DNA from 4 places in the Planococcus alkaliphilus genome. Region 2 is predicted to be linked to each of the others. Evidence: riboswitches for the same ligand, from Rfam matches in the RefSeq annotation. Region 2 holds a riboswitch; each other region holds the start of a gene.
The links. Region 2 has a riboswitch for S-adenosylmethionine ahead of AC2EXB_RS03310 (vitamin B12 dependent-methionine synthase activation domain-containing protein). Riboswitches for the same ligand answer to the same signal wherever they lie in the genome.
Positions count from the first base shown of each region.

Region 1 (5,409 bases), 900 kb from region 2:
ATGGCATTTTGCAGCAGCTTTTGGAGCACCGCAGCAAAAACCGCAATGACAATCGCTCCGAAAGTGATGATCATCCCCAAGCCCCCAAGGCCCGGTGCATCATCTATCTGCGCCGTATACAGGATAATCGGCAAGTTCAAGATGAACAGCACGGTAATCGTCAGTGCACAGTATTTGATGTTCTTCAGCGCTTTTACCGACCGTTCCGAAAAAGCGATGCCTTTATCAATATACCCCAGAAGCTTCAGCGTTTGGTAGAGCGCTGCGAAATAAGCGATGGCTGAACCGTATAAAGCAAGCATAAAGACGTATTGCAGGAACGCCCATTTCGGCAGGATCTCACCGACAAAACCGGTCATCGGCGGCACGACGAAAATAGAGATGGCCAAAGCCGGCAGCGCCATCAGGACTATGACCAGCTTCAAAAAGATTGTTTCCCGTTTCATCAAAAACACCTCACTCGTTTGTTATTACATTGAACTTAGCATATTATTTATCGTAAATCAATAAATAAATGTTGATTAGCGTTTTATTCCCCTCTCATTTCATGCGGAAACTTTTTAGTGGATAAAGCAGTCCCGTTTATTAATAGAAGAAAAGAACTGAGATGCACGATGAAACGATGGATGATTTTAAGCCTGCTGCTGGTTGCTTTGTCCGGCTGCATCGGGGAAAATTACGATTTTACGCCGCCTGGCATCACCCTTTCCGGGAGCGCTCCTGTCGAATGGGACGAACTTGCAGAAGCGGATGTCGATTGGCTGGGACCGGAAAATAAACGGATTGATACAGAAGTGGAAGACTTTTTGGCGTTTGCGGACGAGCAGCCCGAAATGCGTTTGTGGCGGGCGAAATGGTTGACCTGCTCTTTGAACACGGAGATTTTGATTTTCAAAGTTTAAGTGTCCGTTTGTGGCATGGCGGCGAAGAAACAGCGGTTGAAGTCGAAGATCTGGCATTTACTTTGCCCAGCACAACGGGTGATTACTTGATCGAAGTCAACCTTCTGGCTGACCGCGGAAGTGCGCAATATGCCGGGAAACTGTCGGTTTACGACTAACACCAACAAGAAACGCCTGACAGCAATGTGTCAGGCGTTTTCATACAAATTTTATTTTCACTCGAATCACTCTTCCGGGAAATCCAAAATCTTGATCGTCTTGAATCCCAGGATAATTTTAAAGTTAAGGCCCCAGTTGGCGGTGACGATTTCCAGGTCGGCATCTGTGACGGAAAACTGGAGGACGATGTCGTTCTCGTAGTCAATGACGACATAGGCATTGGCGTTTGAAAAAATCTTATAGGATTTGTGTGCAATGAATGTCCAGCCGTGCTTTAAGCCGTGGCTCTTGTTTCCCATCCCGTCACCCCTTTTCGTTTGTTATGGAATATGGAAACATTTTTTGTCCAGCTAAAAAATCAAACTGAAATCGCAGCTGTTTTATATGCATCATCAATCAATGCAAAGATATAGGCAGAATTCATGGATTTTGCAGCTACTTCTTTACTGATTCCTTTCGCTCCATTTTTTCGGATTTCATAGTAATCGAAGATCGATTCAAAATCACCGAAAGTAATACGTCTTTCATTTTTCAGGCTTACGCTCGGCAAATTTGTTTTAGCATTAGCAACCACAATATATTCATCATTTCTTGATACAGAAAACCATTTAGGTATTCGTTTATTTTGCGGCGTTGTAGGGATTTCAAATGACCTGCTGTTTGCCTTCGTTAAAATGTACTGCCAAGTCTCACTCGGATTCATCTATGAAACCCCTCCTCTATTTCAGCATAATCTTATTATAATTGAAAATATTAGAAGATGTAAGAGCGCTTTCATTTGTCTGGATTCAAAAACAGACAGCATGGATACACTGTCTGTTGTCAAAGATTCTATTTCTTACGGCAAGATTGCAAACGAACGCATTGGAAAGCCGGAAGCCTTGTCCGCTTTCGGGACGATGTTGAAAATTACGGCCCCTTTTGCCGGCAGCTGATCGAGATTTGCAAGCAGCTCGACTTGATAGGTGTCTTGGTCGAGTACATAATACTCGCCGAGGAGCGCGCCGTTTCTGCGGTAGTCGATGGCAGAATCGGTGTCGAACGTTTCATGGCCGACTGCCCGTACGCCCCGTTCTTCAAAAAGGAATTTCAATGCGTTAACGGACCAGCCGGGTGCATGGCTATTGCCTTCTTCGTCTTTATTGTCGAAGGCTTCCTTGTCCGGCCAGCGTTTGCTCCAATCCGTGCGCAGCGCGACGAACGTGTCAGCTTCGATTTTGCCGTGTACGGCTTCGAACGCTTCAATGCCGTCAACCCCTAACGTAAAGTCAGGGTCTGCTTCCGCTTCTTTTGACTTGTCGATGACAACGAGCGGAAGAACAAGTTCCTTCAGCCCCAGTTCGTGAAGATAGCGGGCATCGCGGACAAAATGGATCGGTGCATCGAGATGGGTTCCGTATTGCCCGGGAAATGTGAAGCGCTGGGCAAAGAAGCCGTCGTCGTGGTTGAACAAAGTATCGAATTTCGCATCTTCAAATGCCGAGAAATGCGGCGAGTCGGGACCGAATGCATGAGTCAAGTCGACCCAAGTCTTCTGTTTCAGTAAGTTGATGGCTTCGATTGTTTCGAGTGTTTTGATGGGCATGGTAAATTCCTCCTTGGGGTTTGTGGATAGAGGGCAACTAAAAACCCTCTTCCTGGATTAAGAAGAGGGTTTGGCAGATGAAGGTCAAAGTTCTCTTCTTATCTTCAAGCTTGAACGCTTTTGGAATTAGCACAGTACTTTGCAGTCTGTTGCTGAGGCTTCAAAGGGCCAAATCCCTCCACCTCTCTTGATAAGAAAGTTATATTCAATTAGTTATCCATAATCCTACAATCGGCCAAGTGAAAAGTCAATCTATTTTGAATTCTTTTTAAGCGCGAATCCATTTCCAGATTTCGCCCGGTGTTGCGTTCTTGCCGTACATGAGAATTCCGGTCTTGAAGACTTTTCCTGCAAGCTTCATGAAGACCCAGACACTGATGGCAAGAATGGCGACAGCGATGCCGATTTCCACCCATGGCCATTCTTCAAGAAGCGATAGGCGCAAGATCAAGACTCCCGGTGATGTAAACGGGATGTAGCTTCCGAGCTGTGCCCAGAATCCGCTCGGGTCGCTGAATACAGGACCGATGAACAGGAACGGACTGAACGGCAGCATCATGACAAGCCCCTGGAAGTTTCCGGCGGTCGAGATGTCGGCCATTGTGGCGCCGATACCGACGAACAGTGCCGCATACAAGAGGTAGCCGAGCACCGCAATCAGCAGCAAGACGGCCAGTTCCGGCACGAGCAAGTATTCCATGATCGGCATATCGATTTTCCACAGCAGCACCGGCAGGATGATCGCGACATAGACGATCAGCTGGATGATGCCGAGGACGAAATAGCCGATGATCTTGCCTTGCATCAAATCAGCCGGCGTCAAAGACGACAGGATGATTTCGGCGATTTTATCTTTCTTCTCCTGCGACGCGCTTTGGAAGATCGCCATTCCCGTGAAGACGATCGACAGCATGACAACAGCGGCGAAAGCGCCAGGAATGATGCGTTCGAGCATCCCTTCGCTGAACAGTCCGCCTTCGTCCGCTTCAACAGAAGCGTCTTCAAAGACGATGCCCTGCGCGACCATTCCCGCTTCTTCCGGCGTCAATCCAAGCTGTTCGATCTGCATCATCTGCAGCGGTCCGCTCAGCACTTGGACTTCCTCCATGAATCCCGAATCGGTCTCTTCGTTTGTATAGACCGTGACTTTGCCGTTTTCAACCGACTGTTCATTGATGAAGACGTATGCGGCGTCTTCTACTTCAAGCGCAGCTTCCGCTTCCTGTTCGGCGATTTGCGTTTCTTCCAGCTGCCATTCGGTCGAGGCTGCAGCAGCTTCCAATTGTTCGTAGACCCCAAGCTCGTCGTTGACGTAGACTTTCGTTGCGGCCGGTTCGTCGTCTGAACGAAACAGGTCCGGCAGCAAGAAGAAGGCCAGGAAAATAATCGGTGTCAGGAACAAGCCAATGATAAACGATTTGCTTTTCATATTGCGTTTGATTTCCCATTTGGCGACTTTCATCGTGTTACGCATGTGCTTCACCCGCTTCCTTCAAAAGATTCTTGTCAGTGGCGATGTCGATGAAGATTTCGTGCAGCGAGATGCGGTCGATCGACAGTTCCTGGATGTCCAGTTCCGCCGGCAGATTCTTCAGCCAGACGGCCGGCTGCACATTCCGCGACAGATACAGCACCGCGATTTCCCCGTTCTGTTCCACCCGTTCCACTTCCGGCAACCCTTCAAGCAGGCTCCGGCTGTTCACGCCGTTGATTGTGCATTTGAAGTTGGCGTATTCCCTTTTCACCTCGCTGAGCGTCCCGTAGATCACTTTTGTTCCACGGTGGATCAAAAACAGGCGGTCAGCCATTTCTTCGACCAGATTCATCTGGTGCGAAGACAAGAGAATTGCTGTGCCTTTTTCAGCGAGCGAGCGAATCTCTTCCTTGAACAGCTCCTGGCTGACCGGGTCAAGCCCTGAAAACGGCTCATCGAGGATCAAGAGCTCCGGTTCATGGAGAATCGATGCGATAAACTGCACTTTCTGGCCCATCCCTTTTGACAGTTCTTCCACGGCGACTTTGTCTTTTCCTTCAAGCCCGAACTTTTTCAAATACGCGAGTGCGCGTTCTTTTGCGCGGTTTTTCGGATAGTCTTTCAACTCTGCGAGATACAGCAGGATATCCATGACGTTGACGTTTTTATAAAGGCCGCGCTCTTCCGGCAGGTATCCGATTTTGTTGCGCGGGATTTCCTTGTTTTTGCTGTTGTGGAATGTGATTGACCCGGCATCCGGGTACATGATGCCCATGATGTTTCGGATCGTTGTCGATTTCCCCGCACCGTTCGGCCCGAGCAGCGCCATGATTTCCCCTTTTTTCACTTCAAATGAAATATTCGAGATGATCTGTTTGTCTTTGAATGATTTGCCTAAACCTTCTACAGCGAGCATCGTCTCCATGTTCTTCATCCTTTCCGGATTGTTATTTCAGCAGCAGGCTGATGATTTCTTCCAGTTCCAATGCTTGGTCATCGAGGACCTGTATGTTTTGCGCCACGATAAACTGTTCTGTTGCATCAGGGTTCTCGCTGATCAGCTGGCGGCCATCACGGGAAAGTTCTCCCGGCACCGGTCCATCCGGCATTTCCGTGAGCCAGTAGCGGCGGTAGCTCGCAACCAGCCGGTCTTTCTCGTACAGACCGACGCCTTTTCCGTCTTGCATGAGAAACAGGTAATCTGCGAGTTTCCGCAAATCGTCCGCCTGATGCGTCGTCAAGACGACGGCACGGTCTTCCGGCTCCATCCAATCGACGAGCAAATCCAT
Region 1 covers NZ_CM168060.1:3,377,688-3,383,096, forward strand. Annotated here, with positions in the region: gene AC2EXB_RS17555 (DUF2975 domain-containing protein) at 1-449, opposite strand, end outside; gene AC2EXB_RS17560 (hypothetical protein) at 564-902, shown strand; gene AC2EXB_RS17565 (hypothetical protein) at 854-1,060, shown strand; gene AC2EXB_RS17570 (hypothetical protein) at 1,127-1,360, opposite strand; gene AC2EXB_RS17575 (hypothetical protein) at 1,420-1,764, opposite strand; gene AC2EXB_RS17580 (cyclase family protein) at 1,900-2,646, opposite strand; SAM riboswitch class I at 2,742-2,843, opposite strand; gene AC2EXB_RS17585 (ABC transporter permease) at 2,915-4,120, opposite strand; gene AC2EXB_RS17590 (ABC transporter ATP-binding protein) at 4,113-5,045, opposite strand; gene AC2EXB_RS17595 (ABC transporter ATP-binding protein) at 5,068-5,409, opposite strand, start outside.
Region 1: another riboswitch for S-adenosylmethionine. It lies ahead of AC2EXB_RS17580 (cyclase family protein); the one in region 2 lies ahead of AC2EXB_RS03310 (vitamin B12 dependent-methionine synthase activation domain-containing protein).

Region 2 (5,409 bases):
GTGGATTTTGGCCTTGCTGATTTTAGGGACAGCGATCAAAATCTGGAGCGATATTCTCTAATTAGTGTATAGCGTCGTGCGCATCAAAATTTGCTGGCCTGCGGCAAAGAAGCTATCCGTTTGTAGCAGTTTTTCATACCGTTGAAAATCATTTCTTCACATCTATCGTCAATTGTGCAAATGTTGTGAGCGAAGTAGATGATTGAGTCTATGTTAATAAACAAGAAGGCGTTCTTGTCTGTTGTATCGATTATTTATTAATTCCGCAGAATATTAGCTTTTTTGACAAATACAAAGGTTTTCATCAAATCGGGCCTTTTAAATATGCTATGATAAAGAAAGCGAAAAAGATGATGGAACAGCTATCATGCATAATAAATGGAGGTTTCCCGATGGACAATAATGATATTCTGATCAGGCTGCGCTACGCACTTGATATTAAAAATAATGACATGATAAAGATTTTCAAGGAAGGCGGCATCGAGCTGTCGAAAGAAGATGTGTTGAAAGTGTTGACGAAGACGCCGGAAAGCGAAGGCGATGACATGGACAGCGTTTTGGATGCTTCTGAAAATGTTGACCATATCCGTGTCGACAACCGGATGCTGGAATCTTTCTTGAACGGCTTGATTGTCTTCAAGCGGGGACGCCAAGAGCCGAAACCGGGGCAGCCGGCCACACCGCCGATGAGCAACGAGCCGGCAAACAATTTGCTGTTGAAGAAAGTGAAGATCGCTTTGCAATTGACGAGTGAAGACATGCTTGAATTGCTCGCACTTGCCGGCGTGACCGTGTCGAAAAGCGAAATGAGCGGCATCTTGCGAAAGCATGGCCATAAGAATTACAGCATCTGCGGCGACCGCTATGCCCGCAATTTCCTAAAAGGATTGGCAATCAAATATAGAAAATAATGCATGGATCCGCTTCTTTCATTGGAGGCGGATTTTTTGATTTAGAGGATGGGAATTGGAGAGTTGGGAGTATTCGAACGAAAGTCGAGCATATTTCACAAAAAGTCGGGAGTAAACGAAAATGGTTTTCCGGCTGCAATCAAAAAAGCTGGATAGCAAAAATGCCGTCCAGCTTTCTTTTATTGCCACGGATAGGTTGCGAGCAGTTTGGCGCTGAGCACCATGAAATCTTCCGCAGGCGACTGTGCTTTTTTCTCAGTCAACAAGTCGTTGCCGGCTGCAAAAAGCGCTTCTGTTGTCGGGTAGGAGAGCGTTTTTTCAGGTTCGATGAACGTCACTGAGTCTTCCGTATAGCGGAACAGGAAATTTTGGTATTGGGTTTCGCTTGCGGAATGAAAGCTCGATGGAATGGTGTAGTCGATGTCGGCAGTAAGCACGCCGACGCGTTCATAGATGGCAAGCGGGCCAGCACTTTTCGCCAGGTGCTGTTCTGCGCCTTCCGCTAAGGCGTTTGGATCTTTAGCAATCGAAGGAAAGAGGCGGTTCTCGAGCAACACGAAATAATTGCGCGGATCGTTGACGTCAAGCAGGTATTTTTCAGACATTCAGAAATTCCTCCTAAAAGCGTTGATTGATTCCCATGATAGCGGAAATGTGTGAAAAGGGAAACGGAGAGAAACCAGAACGGTAAATGTCTTTCTTAACAGAAAGTTCGTTTATTTCTGTCAAAACGCCTTGATTTTCCATCCTGAACCAGTTACCCTTACAAAAAGCCAAAATTGAATAACGTGAATTCTTATCGAGAGAAGTCGAGGGACTGGCCCTATGACGCTTCAGCAACCAGTCGCAAGGTCAGGTGCTAAATCCAGCAGGTAATCGATTGCCTAAGAGATGAAAAGGAACGAGTGTGAACTCATAAAGCCTTCATTTTCATGGAGGGCTTTTTTTCTATATATAGGAGCAGAGAGAACGGGATTATTAGAGGAATTAAAACGAGGATTCTAACGGCAGACGGGGCAATAGGAGCCCAGCTGATCAAAGCGAAATTCCCGCGTATTTTGACGATTCTTGCCGTCAACAATGTCTCATTCGGCTATCCGGCATGTCCGAACTTGGAAGATCAAGCGAAATTATTCGGCTTGATCAAACCGGAAGACATCGGCGTCCAATTGACGGAAGAATATATGATGGATCCGGAAGCTTCGGTGTCGGCGATTGTCTTTGCCCATCCGGATGCGCGGTATTTTGTAGTAGATTGAGTATTGGAAAGGGGTTTGGACAGTAAAAAGGGAAGATTGGACAGTATTTAGCTAAAAACGGATAGTATTTCGCAGCTAATGGACAGTATATCCAAATAACTGGAAAAAGAGCAGCTCAGACCATCCTGAGCCGCCCTTTTTATTGGGTTTCTTCGCGTTCTTTGTAAATAAAATAATCGAAATCCGCCGCCAACTTTTGGCCGGACGTATCTTGGCATTGCATGCCGACAAATGCGCCGGTGAAGAATCCGCCGCCTTGGATGTAGTCATCGGAAAGTTTATGCGAACCGAAGCGGATCGGAATCAAATGCCAGTCCTCCCCATCGAACGAATAGGAATACTGATAAATGTCCGCATCGACATTGACGCGCATGTGGACGTACTCGACTTCATCAGGCACGACGATTTCTTCGCCTTGCAGCGGCTGGTCGTAGGCGAAATTATCGCAGACAGTCAAATCAAGGATGCGGCCTTTTTCTTCGTGCCAGGTAATTTGAAGAGCCGTCCAGTTTTCCGTGTTGTAATAGTTTACAAGACCCGCTGCCTGCTGGAATGTATCTGGCTGGAAGGCAACTTTCGTTTCCGCAGTAAAGTGGAAATGCTGCCAGCGTCTCGCGACGAATGCTTGGGTGAATTTAGATGTCAACGACTCGCATCCATGAATGCGCAAGTGGCCTGGATTTTCCTTCAAAGAAACGATTTCTTCGCCTAAAGGGATACGCAGCGTCTGGAAATGCGGGTTCAATGTCTCCGAATCGAAATCGTCTTTTTCCGGATAATCGCGATCCCACACCACTTCTTCGATGGCTGGCCCTTCGATTTGAAGTGAGGGTGCATTTCCGCCGACGACATATGGCCAATCGTTTTTCCATTCCACTCGCTGGATGGCTGTTTCGCGTCCAAGCGGGCAGTAGCCGCGCGGGTCAAGCAAAGCTTGGCCTTTTCGGGAAAGCGGGCGCCCCGTCAAATGCACCAGGAACCATTCGTCCGTATGCGTTTGGACAATGGAAGCATGTCCCGATTTCTGCAGCGGATTTCTTGGCGAGAAGAAAGATGTGATCAACGGATTTTCCGGATGGACTTCATAAGGTCCGTGCAAATCTTTTGAACGGGCAATCGTAGCTTGGTGGTCATACTTCGTGCCGCCTTCAGCGGTCAATAAATAATAATATTCGCCGATTTTGTAAAGATGCGGCGCTTCAACTAATGCCACATCGGTTCCTTTGAAGATGATTTCGGATTTGCCGACTAATTTCTGTTCTTCAACGCTGTATTCCTGAAGCACGATGCCGTAAAAATTATGATGGCCATGTCGGTGATCCCAATACATATTCACCAAGTATTTCTTGCCGGATTCATCGTGGAACAGGGAAGGGTCAAATCCCGAACTGTTCAAATAAATCGGTTCCGACCATTCGCCATCAATCGTTTCGCAAGTGACGAGGTAGTTATGGCAGTCTTTCCATTGCCCTTCTGTCACTTTCACATCTGTGAAAATCAGCCAGAACTTTCCGTCGCTGTAGGAAAGGGCCGGTGCCCAGACGCCGCCGGAGTTCGGATTGCCCATCATGTTCAATTGGCTCAACCGGTTGAGCGGACGAGAGATCAACCGCCAGTTTTTCAAGTCCTTGGAATGGTAGATGCCGACACCTGGGAACCATTCAAAAGTGGACACCGCGATGTAATAATCTTCTCCTACACGGCAAATGCTTGGATCCGGATTGAATCCCGTTAAAATTGGATTTTGGATAATCGCCATTTTTCGTCACCCTTTATGTATGATTTTGTGGATCTGCTGCTTGGCAGAGGAGATGTAAGTGCTTTCAAAAACACGTGCCCAAACAGCAAAGGCAAAGATTCTTAATCCAATTAAATCGAAAATTAAAAATCTTCAGCTGCTATAAACGATCATACACTACTTAGTACGAATGGTAAACTAAGTGTGATGAAAGTTTATAACAGCTTAAGAAAAAATGGCTTGCTGCGGCTGCATGCGGACACTCAAGAAATTCTCAATGGTAAAAGCAGCGACGCCAAGTGCCGTTGGCAGCGTATCAAGTTCAGAAAAGCCGATGATCAAATCGTTTTGCTGGAACCAAAGCGCTTGGTTGGCCACGCGTTCATTCAACGATTCGCTCAGCCAATTTTTGGCGGAAGCCATCCGGTTGCCGATTACGACTTGCTGCGGATTGAACGTATTGACGATATTGTTGATGCCGACGCCTAAATAATCGCCGCTTTTTTTGAATAGCGCAATGGCTTCTTCATTGCCGGATTCTGCGAGCTGAATCAAATGCGGCAAATCCAATTTTTCATCAGTGGAAGCGAATAACCCGGACTGCACCGCAGTATCCAGCAGCGCTTGCTCCGACGCATACAGTTCCCAACATCCTTCATTACCACAGCGGCATTTCGGGCCGTTTACTTGAATGGTCATGTGGCCAAGTTCACCGGAAAATCCGTTCGACCCTTTATAGAGGGAACCGTTTAAGATCAGGCCGACGCCAATCCCGATGCCTGCGCTGACATAGATGATGTTTTCGCATTCCTGTCCCGCACCGAAACGCTTTTCGCCGTAAGCACCGGCATTCGCCTCGTTTTCGATAATGACGGGAAGCCCATACTTTTCTTCCAAGACCGATTTCAAGTCCAGGTTCCGCCACTTCAAGTTGGGCGCTAGCAAGATTTCTCCACTTTTATCAACGACTCCCGGTACACCGACGCCGATGCCAACTACGCCGTGAGGGCTTTCAGGTGCAGAAGCAATCAATGAATCAATGGTGGAAAACATTTTTTCTTTGATTTCTTCATATGAAAGATTTTTAAAACTGCATTCTTTCTTCAATTGGATATTGCCGCTGAGATCCGTCAATACGCCAAGCAGGTAATTGACGCCGATATCGATGCCAATTGCATAGCCGGCCAAATCGTTGAACAAGAGCATAACCGGTCGGCGGCCGCCGCTTGATTCGCCAGGGCCGGATTCATAGATCAATTGATCATCCAGCAAATCACTGACAAGGGAAGAAACGGTTCCTTTGTTTAGTCCGGTCTGGCTTGCGACAGCCGCCCGCGAAATCGGTGAATTGTTTTTGATCTTATCTAGCACTAATGATTTGTTGCCTTCTTTGACGACTTGATGGTTCCAGGTCTTGGTCACTTTTACATTCATCCTGCTCAGCTCTTTCTATCATTTTTAAGACTATTTTAACAGATACTTTGAAACGAAAGTAGTTTAA
Region 2 covers NZ_CM168060.1:609,525-614,933, forward strand. Annotated here, with positions in the region: gene AC2EXB_RS03295 (sulfite exporter TauE/SafE family protein) at 1-61, shown strand, start outside; gene AC2EXB_RS03300 (YehS family protein) at 393-911, shown strand; gene AC2EXB_RS03305 (hypothetical protein) at 1,091-1,516, opposite strand; SAM riboswitch class I at 1,705-1,809, shown strand; partial or broken gene AC2EXB_RS03310 (vitamin B12 dependent-methionine synthase activation domain-containing protein) at 1,997-2,170, shown strand; gene AC2EXB_RS03315 (glycoside hydrolase family 43 protein) at 2,310-3,929, opposite strand; gene AC2EXB_RS03320 (ROK family protein) at 4,134-5,342, opposite strand.

Region 3 (5,409 bases), 1.7 Mb from region 2:
GAAGAACTTGTGGAAAGAGTAAAAGCGCAATACCCCAATGACGTCGCTTGCGGAAAATATTTTGCCGATCTTGTAAAGACGCATATTGATAAAATCGAAAAAGGTGAAGTTCCCGGAAACATTTACGATATTGAGGAAGTAAAAGGCAAATTCGATTTGCATATGAAACCGATTTACGATGAATCGTTTCATTTATGAAAATCTTAACATGAAGCTAAAAAGCTCCTAATGGGGCTTTTTTGTTTGTGATCCAAAATACCGGAAAGAAAGCGTTTTCAATTTTTAAACTCTCAGTCAAAAGTCCGAATATTACGAAAAATACTTTCAATTTTCAGAAATCACTCTATAATGAACCATTATGTATTGAAGGGGATGAAGCGATGTCGAATCTGAGAAATGACTCTTTGCAATTGCATCTGCAGCATAAAGGGAAGTTGGAAGTCCGGTCAAAAGTGGCAGTAGAAAATGGACGCGATTTAAGCCTCGCTTATTCTCCAGGAGTGGCTGAACCGTGCAAGGAAATTGCGCAGGATCCGGCCAAAGTCTACGACTACACGATGAAAGGCAATACAGTCGCCGTTGTCACAGATGGCACTGCTGTACTCGGACTTGGAAATATTGGTCCGGGAGCTGCCTTGCCTGTCATGGAAGGAAAAGCTGTGCTTTTTAAAGAGTTTGCCGGAGTGGATGCTTTTCCGATTTGCCTTGGAACAACAGATGCCGAAACCATTATCCAGACGGTAAAATTATTGGAGCCTGGATTTGGTGGTGTGAATTTGGAGGATATCTCAGCACCGGCTTGCTTTATCGTGGAACAGCGCTTAAAAGAAGAGATGAATATTCCTGTATTCCATGACGATCAGCATGGAACCGCCATTGTTACTTTAGCTGGCTTGGTCAATGCGCTAAAATTGGTCGGCAAAGAAATTGCCGACACGAGAGTCGTTGTGAACGGAGCAGGCGCTGCGGGGATTGCTGTGGTCAAGCTTCTTCATAAATTCGGCTTTAACGACGTAATTATGTGCGACACAAAAGGTGCGATTTTCAAAGGCCGAGCTTATGGAATGAACCCGTTTAAAGAAGAAGTTGCAGAGATGACCAACTCCGAACGCAAGGCAGGTTTGCTCCATGAGGTCATTATTGGCGCGGATGTTTTTATCGGCGTTTCTGCAGAAGGTGCATTAACTGAAGAAATGGTGAGAACCATGGCGGAAGGTCCTATTATTTTTGCGATGGCAAATCCGAATCCTGAAATCTTGCCGCATGAGGCTAAGCGTGCAGGAGCCAAAGTAATCGGTACAGGACGGTCGGATTTTCCAAACCAAGTGAATAATGTATTAGCTTTCCCAGGCATATTCAGAGGGGCGTTAGATGTGCAAGCCAGTGAAATCAATGATGCGATGAAAATTGCAGCGGTTGAAGCCATTGCCGATTTGATTGAAGAAGATGAACTCCACGAGGATTATGTCATTCCTGCTCCTTTTGATCTGCGCGTGGCTACAGCAGTTGCCAAAGCGGTAGCGGCTGCCGCAATCGAAACAGGCGTTGCCAACTATGCTGCTTGCCCAAATCAGATTGATGAAACCGCGGAAAACTTAACCGCAGTGATTGTGAGAGAATAACAATATATATAGAAGAAAGCCGTTCATCTTTTGTAAAGGTGAACGGCTTTTTAGGTTGTGTAGAAGCATGAGAAAACTTGATGTCTGTCCGGGTTCGTATCTTGCTTTATTTAGTTAATACAGGTTGTAGGCTAGCTTCGCGTACTTTTTTTAATGCTTGTTCGAGATCTTCGAGCAAGTCATCAGCATATTCCAAACCAACGGACAATCGCAGCAAACCGTCGGTGATTCCTCGCTGCTCACGCTGTTCTTTTGGCATAGATGCATGAGACATGGTCGCTGGGTAGGAAAGAATTGTTTCAACTGCCCCGAGCGATACTGCGAAAACCGGAATTTGCAAGCTGTCGACGAAAATTTTGGCTGCGGCTTTATCGGCGAGGCGCAGGGACAGAACTGCACCTGCTCCACGTGCTTGGCGTTCATGTATCGGATTTCCCGGATGGAAACGGAAACCGGGGTAATATACTTCTTCTACTACGGGATGGCTATGCAAATAATCGGCAATAATTCGAGCTGATGCGGACGACTGTTTCATACGGGCACCAAGTGTTTTAATGCCTTGGATAAGTGAATAAGAATCTTGCGCCCCTAAAATCGAACCGAATGTGTTTTGGATAAAAGCGAGCCGGCTGCCGAGCTCTTCGTCTTTTGTCACAGCGAGTCCGGCAATGATGTCACTATGGCCGGAAAGGAATTTTGTAGCGCTATGCAAGACGATGTCTGCTCCAAGGTCAAGTGGGTTTTGATAAAGAGGCGTCATGAATGTATTATCGACAAAAGTTAAACAATCGTTCGCTTTTGCAAGTTTAGCTGCGATTTCAATATCTGTGATGTTCATCACCGGGTTAGAAGGTGTTTCAATATAGATGACTTTTGTATTTTCGCGGATGGCAGCGGCCATCTCACTGAGATCGGTCATATTGACGAATGTGTAGTCGATATTGAATTTATTCAGCACTTCTGTGACGAAACGATAAGTTCCGCCGTAGACATCTTCAGAAACGAGAACATGGTCTCCGGCAGATAAAAGCATGAAAGCAGAGGAGATCGCAGCCATGCCGGAAGAAAAGGCAAATCCACGGGTGCCGTTTTCGAGTTTCGCAATCGTTTCCTCTAATTTTTGACGCGTTGGATTGCCTGAACGGCTGTAGTCGAATGGTCCGAACTCATCGATATTGGGCTGATGATAAGTGGAAGACAAGTAAATAGGGACGTTGACTGCCCCTGTTTCTTTGTCTACGCCAGTTGAATGGATAAAACGAGTCTCTAAATGATTTGCCATCATGAAAACCTCCTATTAGTTGTAGAGAACGGTTCTGGTTAATGCATAGAAAAACGGGGCTTTCTTCAGCAAGAAGAAAGCCCCGTTTTATAGGGAACGCGTTCTTCTCATCTTTAAGGCATATGCCTTTTGGAATTAGCACCGTGGCCTTCGTCAGGCTGGTTGCTGAGACATCAAAGGGCCAAATCCCTCCATCTCTCTTGATAAGAAATAAATAATATGAAGTTATGGGTGGTGCGATGTCTTCAAGCTTAAACCATCTCACCAGAAACTGCAAGAGAAATTGTGAAAATATTCTTTTAAATGGAAAAAACGTTTTAAGATTTAAACGCTTTATAGGCAAATGGGCGATTTCTTTTAATTCGAAAGACGAAAGGTTATAATGGATATTAACACTTTATTTCAAAGGGGTAATCTGATGTATATTGTGACATCCACTGTTGTGGTGCCTGAAGAGAAGACTCAGGACCTCATTGATATTTATCGCAAACGTTCAAGACGAGTAGATAAAGCTCCTGGATTCCATTCTTTCCGGCTGATCCAGAATACAAAGAAACGCAATGAATTGACTGTCCACTTGGAATGGCATTCAAAAGAGGCCTACATGGAATGGGTAAGAAGCAATGAGTTCAAGGAAATCCATGATCTCGAAAAGCATTATCCGGACAAAGCGCTTGCCGGCATAGTGCCAAAAGTCCATCAGTATGAGGTGGTGGCAGAATGAAGCAAGATTTAAAGAAGCAAATTGCCAAAAGCATCGCGATTCAAATATATGAAGCATATCCAACCCTATGGGATCGTTTTGGAGAACACGGATTTGACCATACCGAAAAAGACAATATGCATCATCTCGACCATTTGGAGACGGCGTATGGTTTGAACGATAGACAGGTGTTTCTTGAATATACATTATGGCTGGAAAAGGTATTAACGAGCCGAAATATCGAGTCAGACTTGATCATAGATAATTTTGAAAGACTCATTGGATTATTGGATGCAGAAGTTGAACTGAAAGAAAGAGAATTTATGCAACAATGCCTTCAAGAGGCGATCGATTTGTTGAAAGGCAGCAATTTGAAGAAGGGAGGTTGATCAGATGATCCAACCAACCGAATTAGCCGAACTTTTTTTACAAGGCAACGACCGGGAAGCGCTGGTGCAAGTTCAGCAATTTCTCGACAGCCATAACCGGAAAAAACTTTTTGATCAGCTATTAACACCTGCCATGTACCATATCGGTGAGTTATGGGAAACGAATACCATTTCAGTGGCAGATGAACATCTTGCTACGGCGATTTGCGATTTTGTCGTTTCGATAATTGATAAGCGTGGAGAAGAAACGCATTCTTCAAAACGGAAAGTCATGGTATTAGGGCCTGAGGGTGAAGAACATTATATCGGATTGAAGATGGTCTCAAGCCTTTTCCGTGAAAACGACTGGGTTGTCCATTATTTGGGGCCGAATATGCCGCTTGACCATGCTATAGAAGCGGCCAATCGCTGGCAGCCAGACACCATCGCTTTATCAGCGGCGCTTGTCTATCGTCTGCCAACTTTAAAAGCTTATATCAAAAGTTTCAAAGAGCTGGCGCATGCTCCTGCAATCATCGTCGGTGGCCGAGCGGCTGCATTTGAAAGCAGCCGCATCCTGATTGATGAAGGCGCCATTTTAGTGAAGGACCTCGAGCAACTGGAACACTGGATTAAAACGGGAGAGGAGCCGGATGATGAATACAGAATATCAATATGATGCATTGCCGCTCCCGGCTTTTCGGTTAAACGAAAAGCTCTCCGTGGTCAATTGTTCCGACGAAGCTCGGCGTTTATTTGGCGAGATTTCGTCATTCTTAGAAATTGTGGATGAAGCGAGTGCAAACAAAGCAAAGAAGATGCTGGCTTCTGGAACGGTGGTCGAAAAATTTGAACTGAATGTGATCGCCCAGCCAAGCAATCTGATTTTGGCAGATGTTTTTGCAAAATGGGACAGCCAATTTAGCTTATCTGTAATACTTGTGCCTAAAGACGGTAAAATGGAGAGAGTCATCCAGCAGCTTGGCCAGCTCCGTTCCCGTCTAAATGAAACCGATTATGATTTATTTCTGGAAAAAGAACGGACTGCGGGCTTGTTGCAGCAAGTCCAAGAGTTATCCGCTCCTTGCATCCAATTGGATAGGGACCGGCTCTTAATACCGTTATTTGGGGAATTATCCAGAGAAAAAGTGGAAGCCGTCAGTTCCCGCTTGTTGGAAAATATTTATCAAGTAGATGCGGAAATGGTCATTCTGGACTTTACTGCAATGACTAAAATTACAAGTCAGGGATTGACCAGCTTAGAATCTCTTTTGCAGACAATCTCCGTGATGGGGACAGAAAGCATTATTTGCGGAGTGAAACCGATTCATGCTAAAAAGCTTCATCATCTTCAATCGCTATTGTCCGTAAAGTTTATTTCTTCTTTGCAGGAAGTAATTGCTTTGCGCCCAGAAACCAGCAAAAGCTGACTCG
Region 3 covers NZ_CM168060.1:2,619,037-2,624,445, reverse strand. Annotated here, with positions in the region: gene AC2EXB_RS13990 (hypothetical protein) at 1-198, shown strand, start outside; gene ystJ (NADP-dependent malic enzyme) at 381-1,622, shown strand; gene AC2EXB_RS13980 (aminotransferase class I/II-fold pyridoxal phosphate-dependent enzyme) at 1,729-2,904, opposite strand; SAM riboswitch class I at 3,009-3,114, opposite strand; gene AC2EXB_RS13975 (antibiotic biosynthesis monooxygenase family protein) at 3,323-3,628, shown strand; gene AC2EXB_RS13970 (hypothetical protein) at 3,625-3,996, shown strand; gene AC2EXB_RS13965 (cobalamin B12-binding domain-containing protein) at 4,001-4,654, shown strand; gene AC2EXB_RS13960 (STAS domain-containing protein) at 4,629-5,405, shown strand.
Region 3: another riboswitch for S-adenosylmethionine. It lies ahead of AC2EXB_RS13980 (aminotransferase class I/II-fold pyridoxal phosphate-dependent enzyme); the one in region 2 lies ahead of AC2EXB_RS03310 (vitamin B12 dependent-methionine synthase activation domain-containing protein).

Region 4 (5,409 bases), 670 kb from region 2:
CCTAAGCCGTGAGCCACGATAAATACCGGCAATTCGTTTTCCATCGCGACTTTAACCGCTGTCTTTATGGATTTCTCGTAGTCTTCAAACGGTTCCCGATGCGCCGTATCTTTTTCCGCATTTTCGCCATGCCCAGGCAAATCTCCCATGATGACATGGAAATTGGCGCCACGCCAATGATCGATTTGCCAAGAATATCGAAGATGATGTTCATATGCACTATGAATGAGGACAACTACAGCTTTTGCCGGTCCGATGGATTCCCATTTCCACATTTCAAGCCACCTCTTTCTCTTGCGCAGGCTGCAACGCCATTTGACCTTTACGCTTATTTTGATAGGATTAGTATTATCTTATCTTTTTTACTGGAGGTTTTCCATGATTTACCCATTCAAAGACAAACACCCATCCATTCACCCCTCAGCTTTTATCGCTGACCATACTACGATTACCGGCGATGTCGTTATCGGTGAAGATTCTTCGGTCTGGTTCAACACCGTCATCCGCGGCGATGTCGCACCTACCATTATCGGCAAGAAAACCAATATCCAAGACCTATGCATGCTTCATCAAAGCCCAGGGAACCCGCTGATTTTGGAAGACGAAGTCACTATCGGCCATCAAGTGACCTTGCATAGCTGCAAAATTCGCAAAGGTGCGTTAATCGGAATGGGCTCCATCATCTTAGATGGGGCCGAAGTCGGAGAAGGAGCATTCATCGGAGCCGGCAGTCTCGTTCCGCAAGGCAAAGTCATCCCTCCTGGCATGCTGGCATTTGGACGGCCCGCAAAAGTGGTGCGCGAGCTGCGCAAAGAAGACATCGAAGACATGCAGCGCATTGTCCGGGAATACGCTGAAAAACGAGCATACTACAAATCGCTTCAATAAATAAAGACGGCTGAGCAAATTTGCTCAGCCGTCTTTTTATGTGTTTCTATTGAGCGGATTGCTCTTTCAAAGCTGCTGCTTTGTCCGTGCGCTCCCACGGAAGATCAATATCCGTGCGGCCGAAATGGCCATATGCTGCCGTTTGTTTGTAGATTGGACGGCGAAGATCCAACATTTTGATGATCCCTGCTGGACGCAGATCAAAGTTTCCGCGTACAAGCTCGATCAATTTGTTTTCTTCTACAGTGCCTGTTCCAAACGTATCGACTGCAATTGATACCGGGTGAGCTACGCCGATTGCGTAAGCTAGCTGTACTTCGCAACGTTCAGCAAGGCCCGCTGCTACGATGTTTTTCGCTACGTAGCGAGCTGCATAAGCTGCAGAACGGTCCACTTTTGTTGCGTCTTTCCCTGAGAAAGCACCGCCGCCGTGGCGCGCATATCCACCGTAAGTATCTACGATGATTTTGCGTCCAGTAAGGCCCGCATCCCCTTGTGGCCCACCGATTACAAAGCGACCAGTTGGATTGATGAAGTATTTTGTTTCTGCATCGATCAAGTGTGCAGGAACCACTTCGTTGATGACATATTCTTTAATATTGCGCTGGATTTGCTCAAGCGGCACTTCTGGATGATGCTGAGTCGAAATAACGATTGTGTCCACACGCAATGGTTTATTGTTTTCATCGTATTCGATTGTCACTTGCGTTTTGCCATCCGGGCGCAAGTATGGAAGAATTTCTTCTTTCCGCACTTCTGCAAGGCGGCGCGCCAATTTATGCGCTAAGGCAATCGGAAGCGGCATGAATTCTTCTGTTTCGTTAGTTGCGTATCCAAACATCAGACCTTGGTCTCCTGCTCCGATATCATCTAGTTCTTTATCTGTCATTTGGCCTTCACGCGATTCAAGCGCTACGTTGACTCCGGCAGCAATATCCGGTGATTGTTCATCAATCGCTGTCAAAACGGCACTTGTTTCAGAATCGAAACCGTATTTTGCACGGGTATAGCCAATTTCGCGAACAGTTTCACGAACTACTTTCGGAATATCCACATACGTAGAAGTCGTGATTTCACCGGCTACTAAAACTAGTCCTGTAGTTACGGTTGTTTCGCATGCAACGCGTGCATTTGGGTCTTCTGCTAAAATCGCATCCAAAATTGCGTCTGAGATCTGATCGCAAATTTTATCCGGATGTCCTTCTGTTACTGATTCTGACGTGAATAATCGACGGTTTGTCAAAATGTGTTCCTCCTTAGATCCTGCGAGATTGCTCTCGAAATTGATACGGTACTCGTTTCCCATGTCAAGTCCGTTCCCAAAAGGGATTGAACTTTAAGCCGTTGTGGCTCTTGTACACGAGGATTAAGGGCAAAATTTCATAAAAAAATCCCTTCCATCATATACATGAGGAAAGGAGAAATCATCAGTAGCACCTTTCACTCTTATCGTCCAAGGCCTTGTGCCTTGCTTCAGGTTTGGCACCTTCTCTGCATATTCGCAGCAGGTTGCCGGGTTTCATAGGGCCTGCCCCCTCCACCAGCTCGGAATAAGAGTATCCGTTCAATTTTTCATCATACGGAATGTGCTTAGCGATGTCAACGTTTTTAATGACCAACTCTTTCAATAAAAGATATAATGGTTTTATTGGCCTCCAAAAAGCACATTATTTACGTTTTTTTCGATTCCCTTTGTTATTAGTATAGACTATTTAACACAATGTGTTATACTAATCTTCGAATATACATCCTCCCCATTCGCAATGGGAATAACCGAAAAGGAAGGTACATATAAATGAATCCAGTGAATATCAAAAACGACCTAAAGGATCTTTTAAATGGCCAAAACGTGCACGTTCAATTATCTGTTCCACAATTAGTGGAAGCTGCAACATCCCGTGGGGAAGCGGTATTAACTCGAGAAGGCGCTGTAGCAGCCGAAACCGGCAAATATACAGGCCGCTCGCCAAAAGATAAATACATCGTTGATGAGGCAATTTCGAGAGACAAAATAGATTGGGGCAATGTCAACCGCCCGATTTCTTCGGAAATTTTCGAGAACCTTTATGCAAAAGTGATCGATCACTTGAAGCAAAAAGATGCTCTATATGTATTTAAAGGCTTTGCTGGAGCTGACCATGAGTCACGCCTGGCGATTCAAACCATCAATGAGTATGCATGGCATAACCTGTTTGCGCATCAATTATTCATTCGTCCGACAAAAGAAGAGCTGGCAGCGCATGAAGCAGAATTTACGGTTGTCTATGCGCCTACCTTCCATGCAGATCCGGCTATTGATGGCACAGATTCTGAAACCTTCATCATTGTATCGATGGAAAAGAAAATCATCTTGATCGGCGGAACAGAATACGCCGGCGAAATGAAGAAATCGATTTTCTCCATCATGAACCACATCTTGCCGGAAAAAGGGATTCTTCCGATGCACTGTTCAGCGAACGTCGGCAAAGATGGGGATGTAACCTTGTTCTTCGGATTGTCCGGTACAGGGAAAACGACCTTGTCAGCAGACGGCGACCGCAAATTGATCGGCGACGACGAGCACGGCTGGTCGGATAACGGCGTTTTCAATATCGAAGGCGGCTGCTATGCGAAGACCATCAATTTATCGCGTGAAAACGAACCGCAGATTTATGACGCTATTCGTTTCGGATCGGTTCTTGAAAATGTTGTTGTAGATCCGGAAACGCGCATCCCTGATTATGACAATGGTTCCCTAACTGAGAATACACGAGCAGCTTATCCGATTCAAGCAATCGATAATATTGTAGACCCGTCTGTAGGCGGACACCCTAAAACTATCGTGTTCTTGACGGCTGATGCATTTGGCGTCTTGCCTCCAATCAGCAAACTGTCAAAAGAACAAGCGATGTACCACTTTTTAAGCGGCTATACATCTAAACTTGCGGGCACAGAACGCGGTATCACAGCACCTGAAGCCACTTTCTCAACTTGCTTCGGTTCACCGTTCCTTCCGCTTCACGCAACTGTGTATGCAGAAATGCTGGGCGAGAAAATCGACGAACATGGTGTGGAAGTCTTCTTGGTAAACACAGGCTGGACTGGCGGCGAATACGGTGTCGGAAGCCGTATGAAACTTTCTTATACCCGTACAATGGTGCGCGCTGCGATGAAAGGCGAATTGCACAATATCGAGACAGAAAAAGAAGCAATCTTTGGCTTGGAAATTCCAAAAGAAATTCCGGGCGTGCCTACTGAAGTCTTGAATCCACGCAATGCATGGACAGATAAAGACGCATACGATCAAAAAGCTAAAGAACTTTCATCTAAATTCCAAGACAACTTCAAAAAGTTCGGTACAGTAGATCCAGCCATCAGCCAACTTGGCGGACCGGCTCCACTGTCATAAGCAAACAAACGGAAAGAAGCTCTCCAGTTAATATGGAGAGCTTCTTTCCGTTTGTCGAGAAACTGGTTGAATTGGAGCATCTGCTTCTATAAACCGCACTTCGGCGCTATGGACAAGGCTCCCACAATAAGCCGAGAAGACCACTCGTCTTATTGCTTCGCCCAGTCCGAAGCCGCGCCGGTGCTAGAGAACTTTCTAGAGATATGGAGCAAAACAGCGGAGACTCCTGCGGCTTAGCGAGTCGACCGATACACCGCAGGGAGCACCGCGAACGAGGAGGATTGGGCGTGAGCCCGCTGGAAAGCGCAGCTGTTTTGTGGAATATCGGATTCCTGAATGAAACTTATTTTAGTTTCTATCTTTTTCAACACACTGGAAAGAAGCTCTCCAGTTAATATGGAGAGCTTCTTTTTTATTTCCTGGTTCCAATCGGTCAACTTTTTTCCTGCTCTTTCATCCAGACAGTCAGCGCTTTCGCCACTTTCCGGTTCGCTGCCGGCGGGAAGAAATGCGTGTATTCCAGGAAATACCAGGTTTCATGCGCTTGTTCATTCATCTTCAATGCCTCTTCTAATAAATACGCCTGCGCAGGAAAGACATTCTCATCTTGCAAGCCATGAATAATTAAGAATGGCATATGTGCTTCCTCGATCCGCAGCAGCGGATTCCGCTCTTCGAAGGCAGTCAAAGCGGCGTTTGGAGTGCCGCCATACAAGCGCTTCATCATGCGCCGCATATCAGGGCGTTCTTTATACGTCAGCACTGTATCCGTCACTCCGGCCCATGTTACGACTGACGCAATATCATCACGCAAGACCGCTGTCCAAAGTGCCATGATGCCACCGCGTGAAAATGCCAGCAGGTGGACTGGCCCTGAACATTTCTGCTTGAGCACTTCCACTGCATGGACAGCATCCCAGCGGTCTGCCCCCGCGAATTCATCGCGTCCTTCCCCGCCGCGGTTCCCTCTGTAGTAAGGTGCAAAAACCGTAAATCCGTAAGCGGCAAATTGCGCAATGCGTGCAGGGCGTACCATCCCGATCGATTGAATGCCTCCTCTTAAATAGAGGATACCACTCGTACTTTTTCCTTTTTTCGGCTCAGCGAGCAGCCCTTTCACTTTAAGGCCTTCA
Region 4 covers NZ_CM168060.1:1,277,867-1,283,275, reverse strand. Annotated here, with positions in the region: gene AC2EXB_RS06695 (alpha/beta hydrolase) at 1-275, opposite strand, end outside; gene AC2EXB_RS06690 (gamma carbonic anhydrase) at 379-888, shown strand; gene metK (methionine adenosyltransferase) at 935-2,131, opposite strand; SAM riboswitch class I at 2,332-2,445, opposite strand; gene pckA (phosphoenolpyruvate carboxykinase (ATP)) at 2,684-4,276, shown strand; gene AC2EXB_RS06675 (alpha/beta hydrolase family protein) at 4,710-5,409, opposite strand, start outside.
Region 4: another riboswitch for S-adenosylmethionine. It lies ahead of metK (methionine adenosyltransferase); the one in region 2 lies ahead of AC2EXB_RS03310 (vitamin B12 dependent-methionine synthase activation domain-containing protein).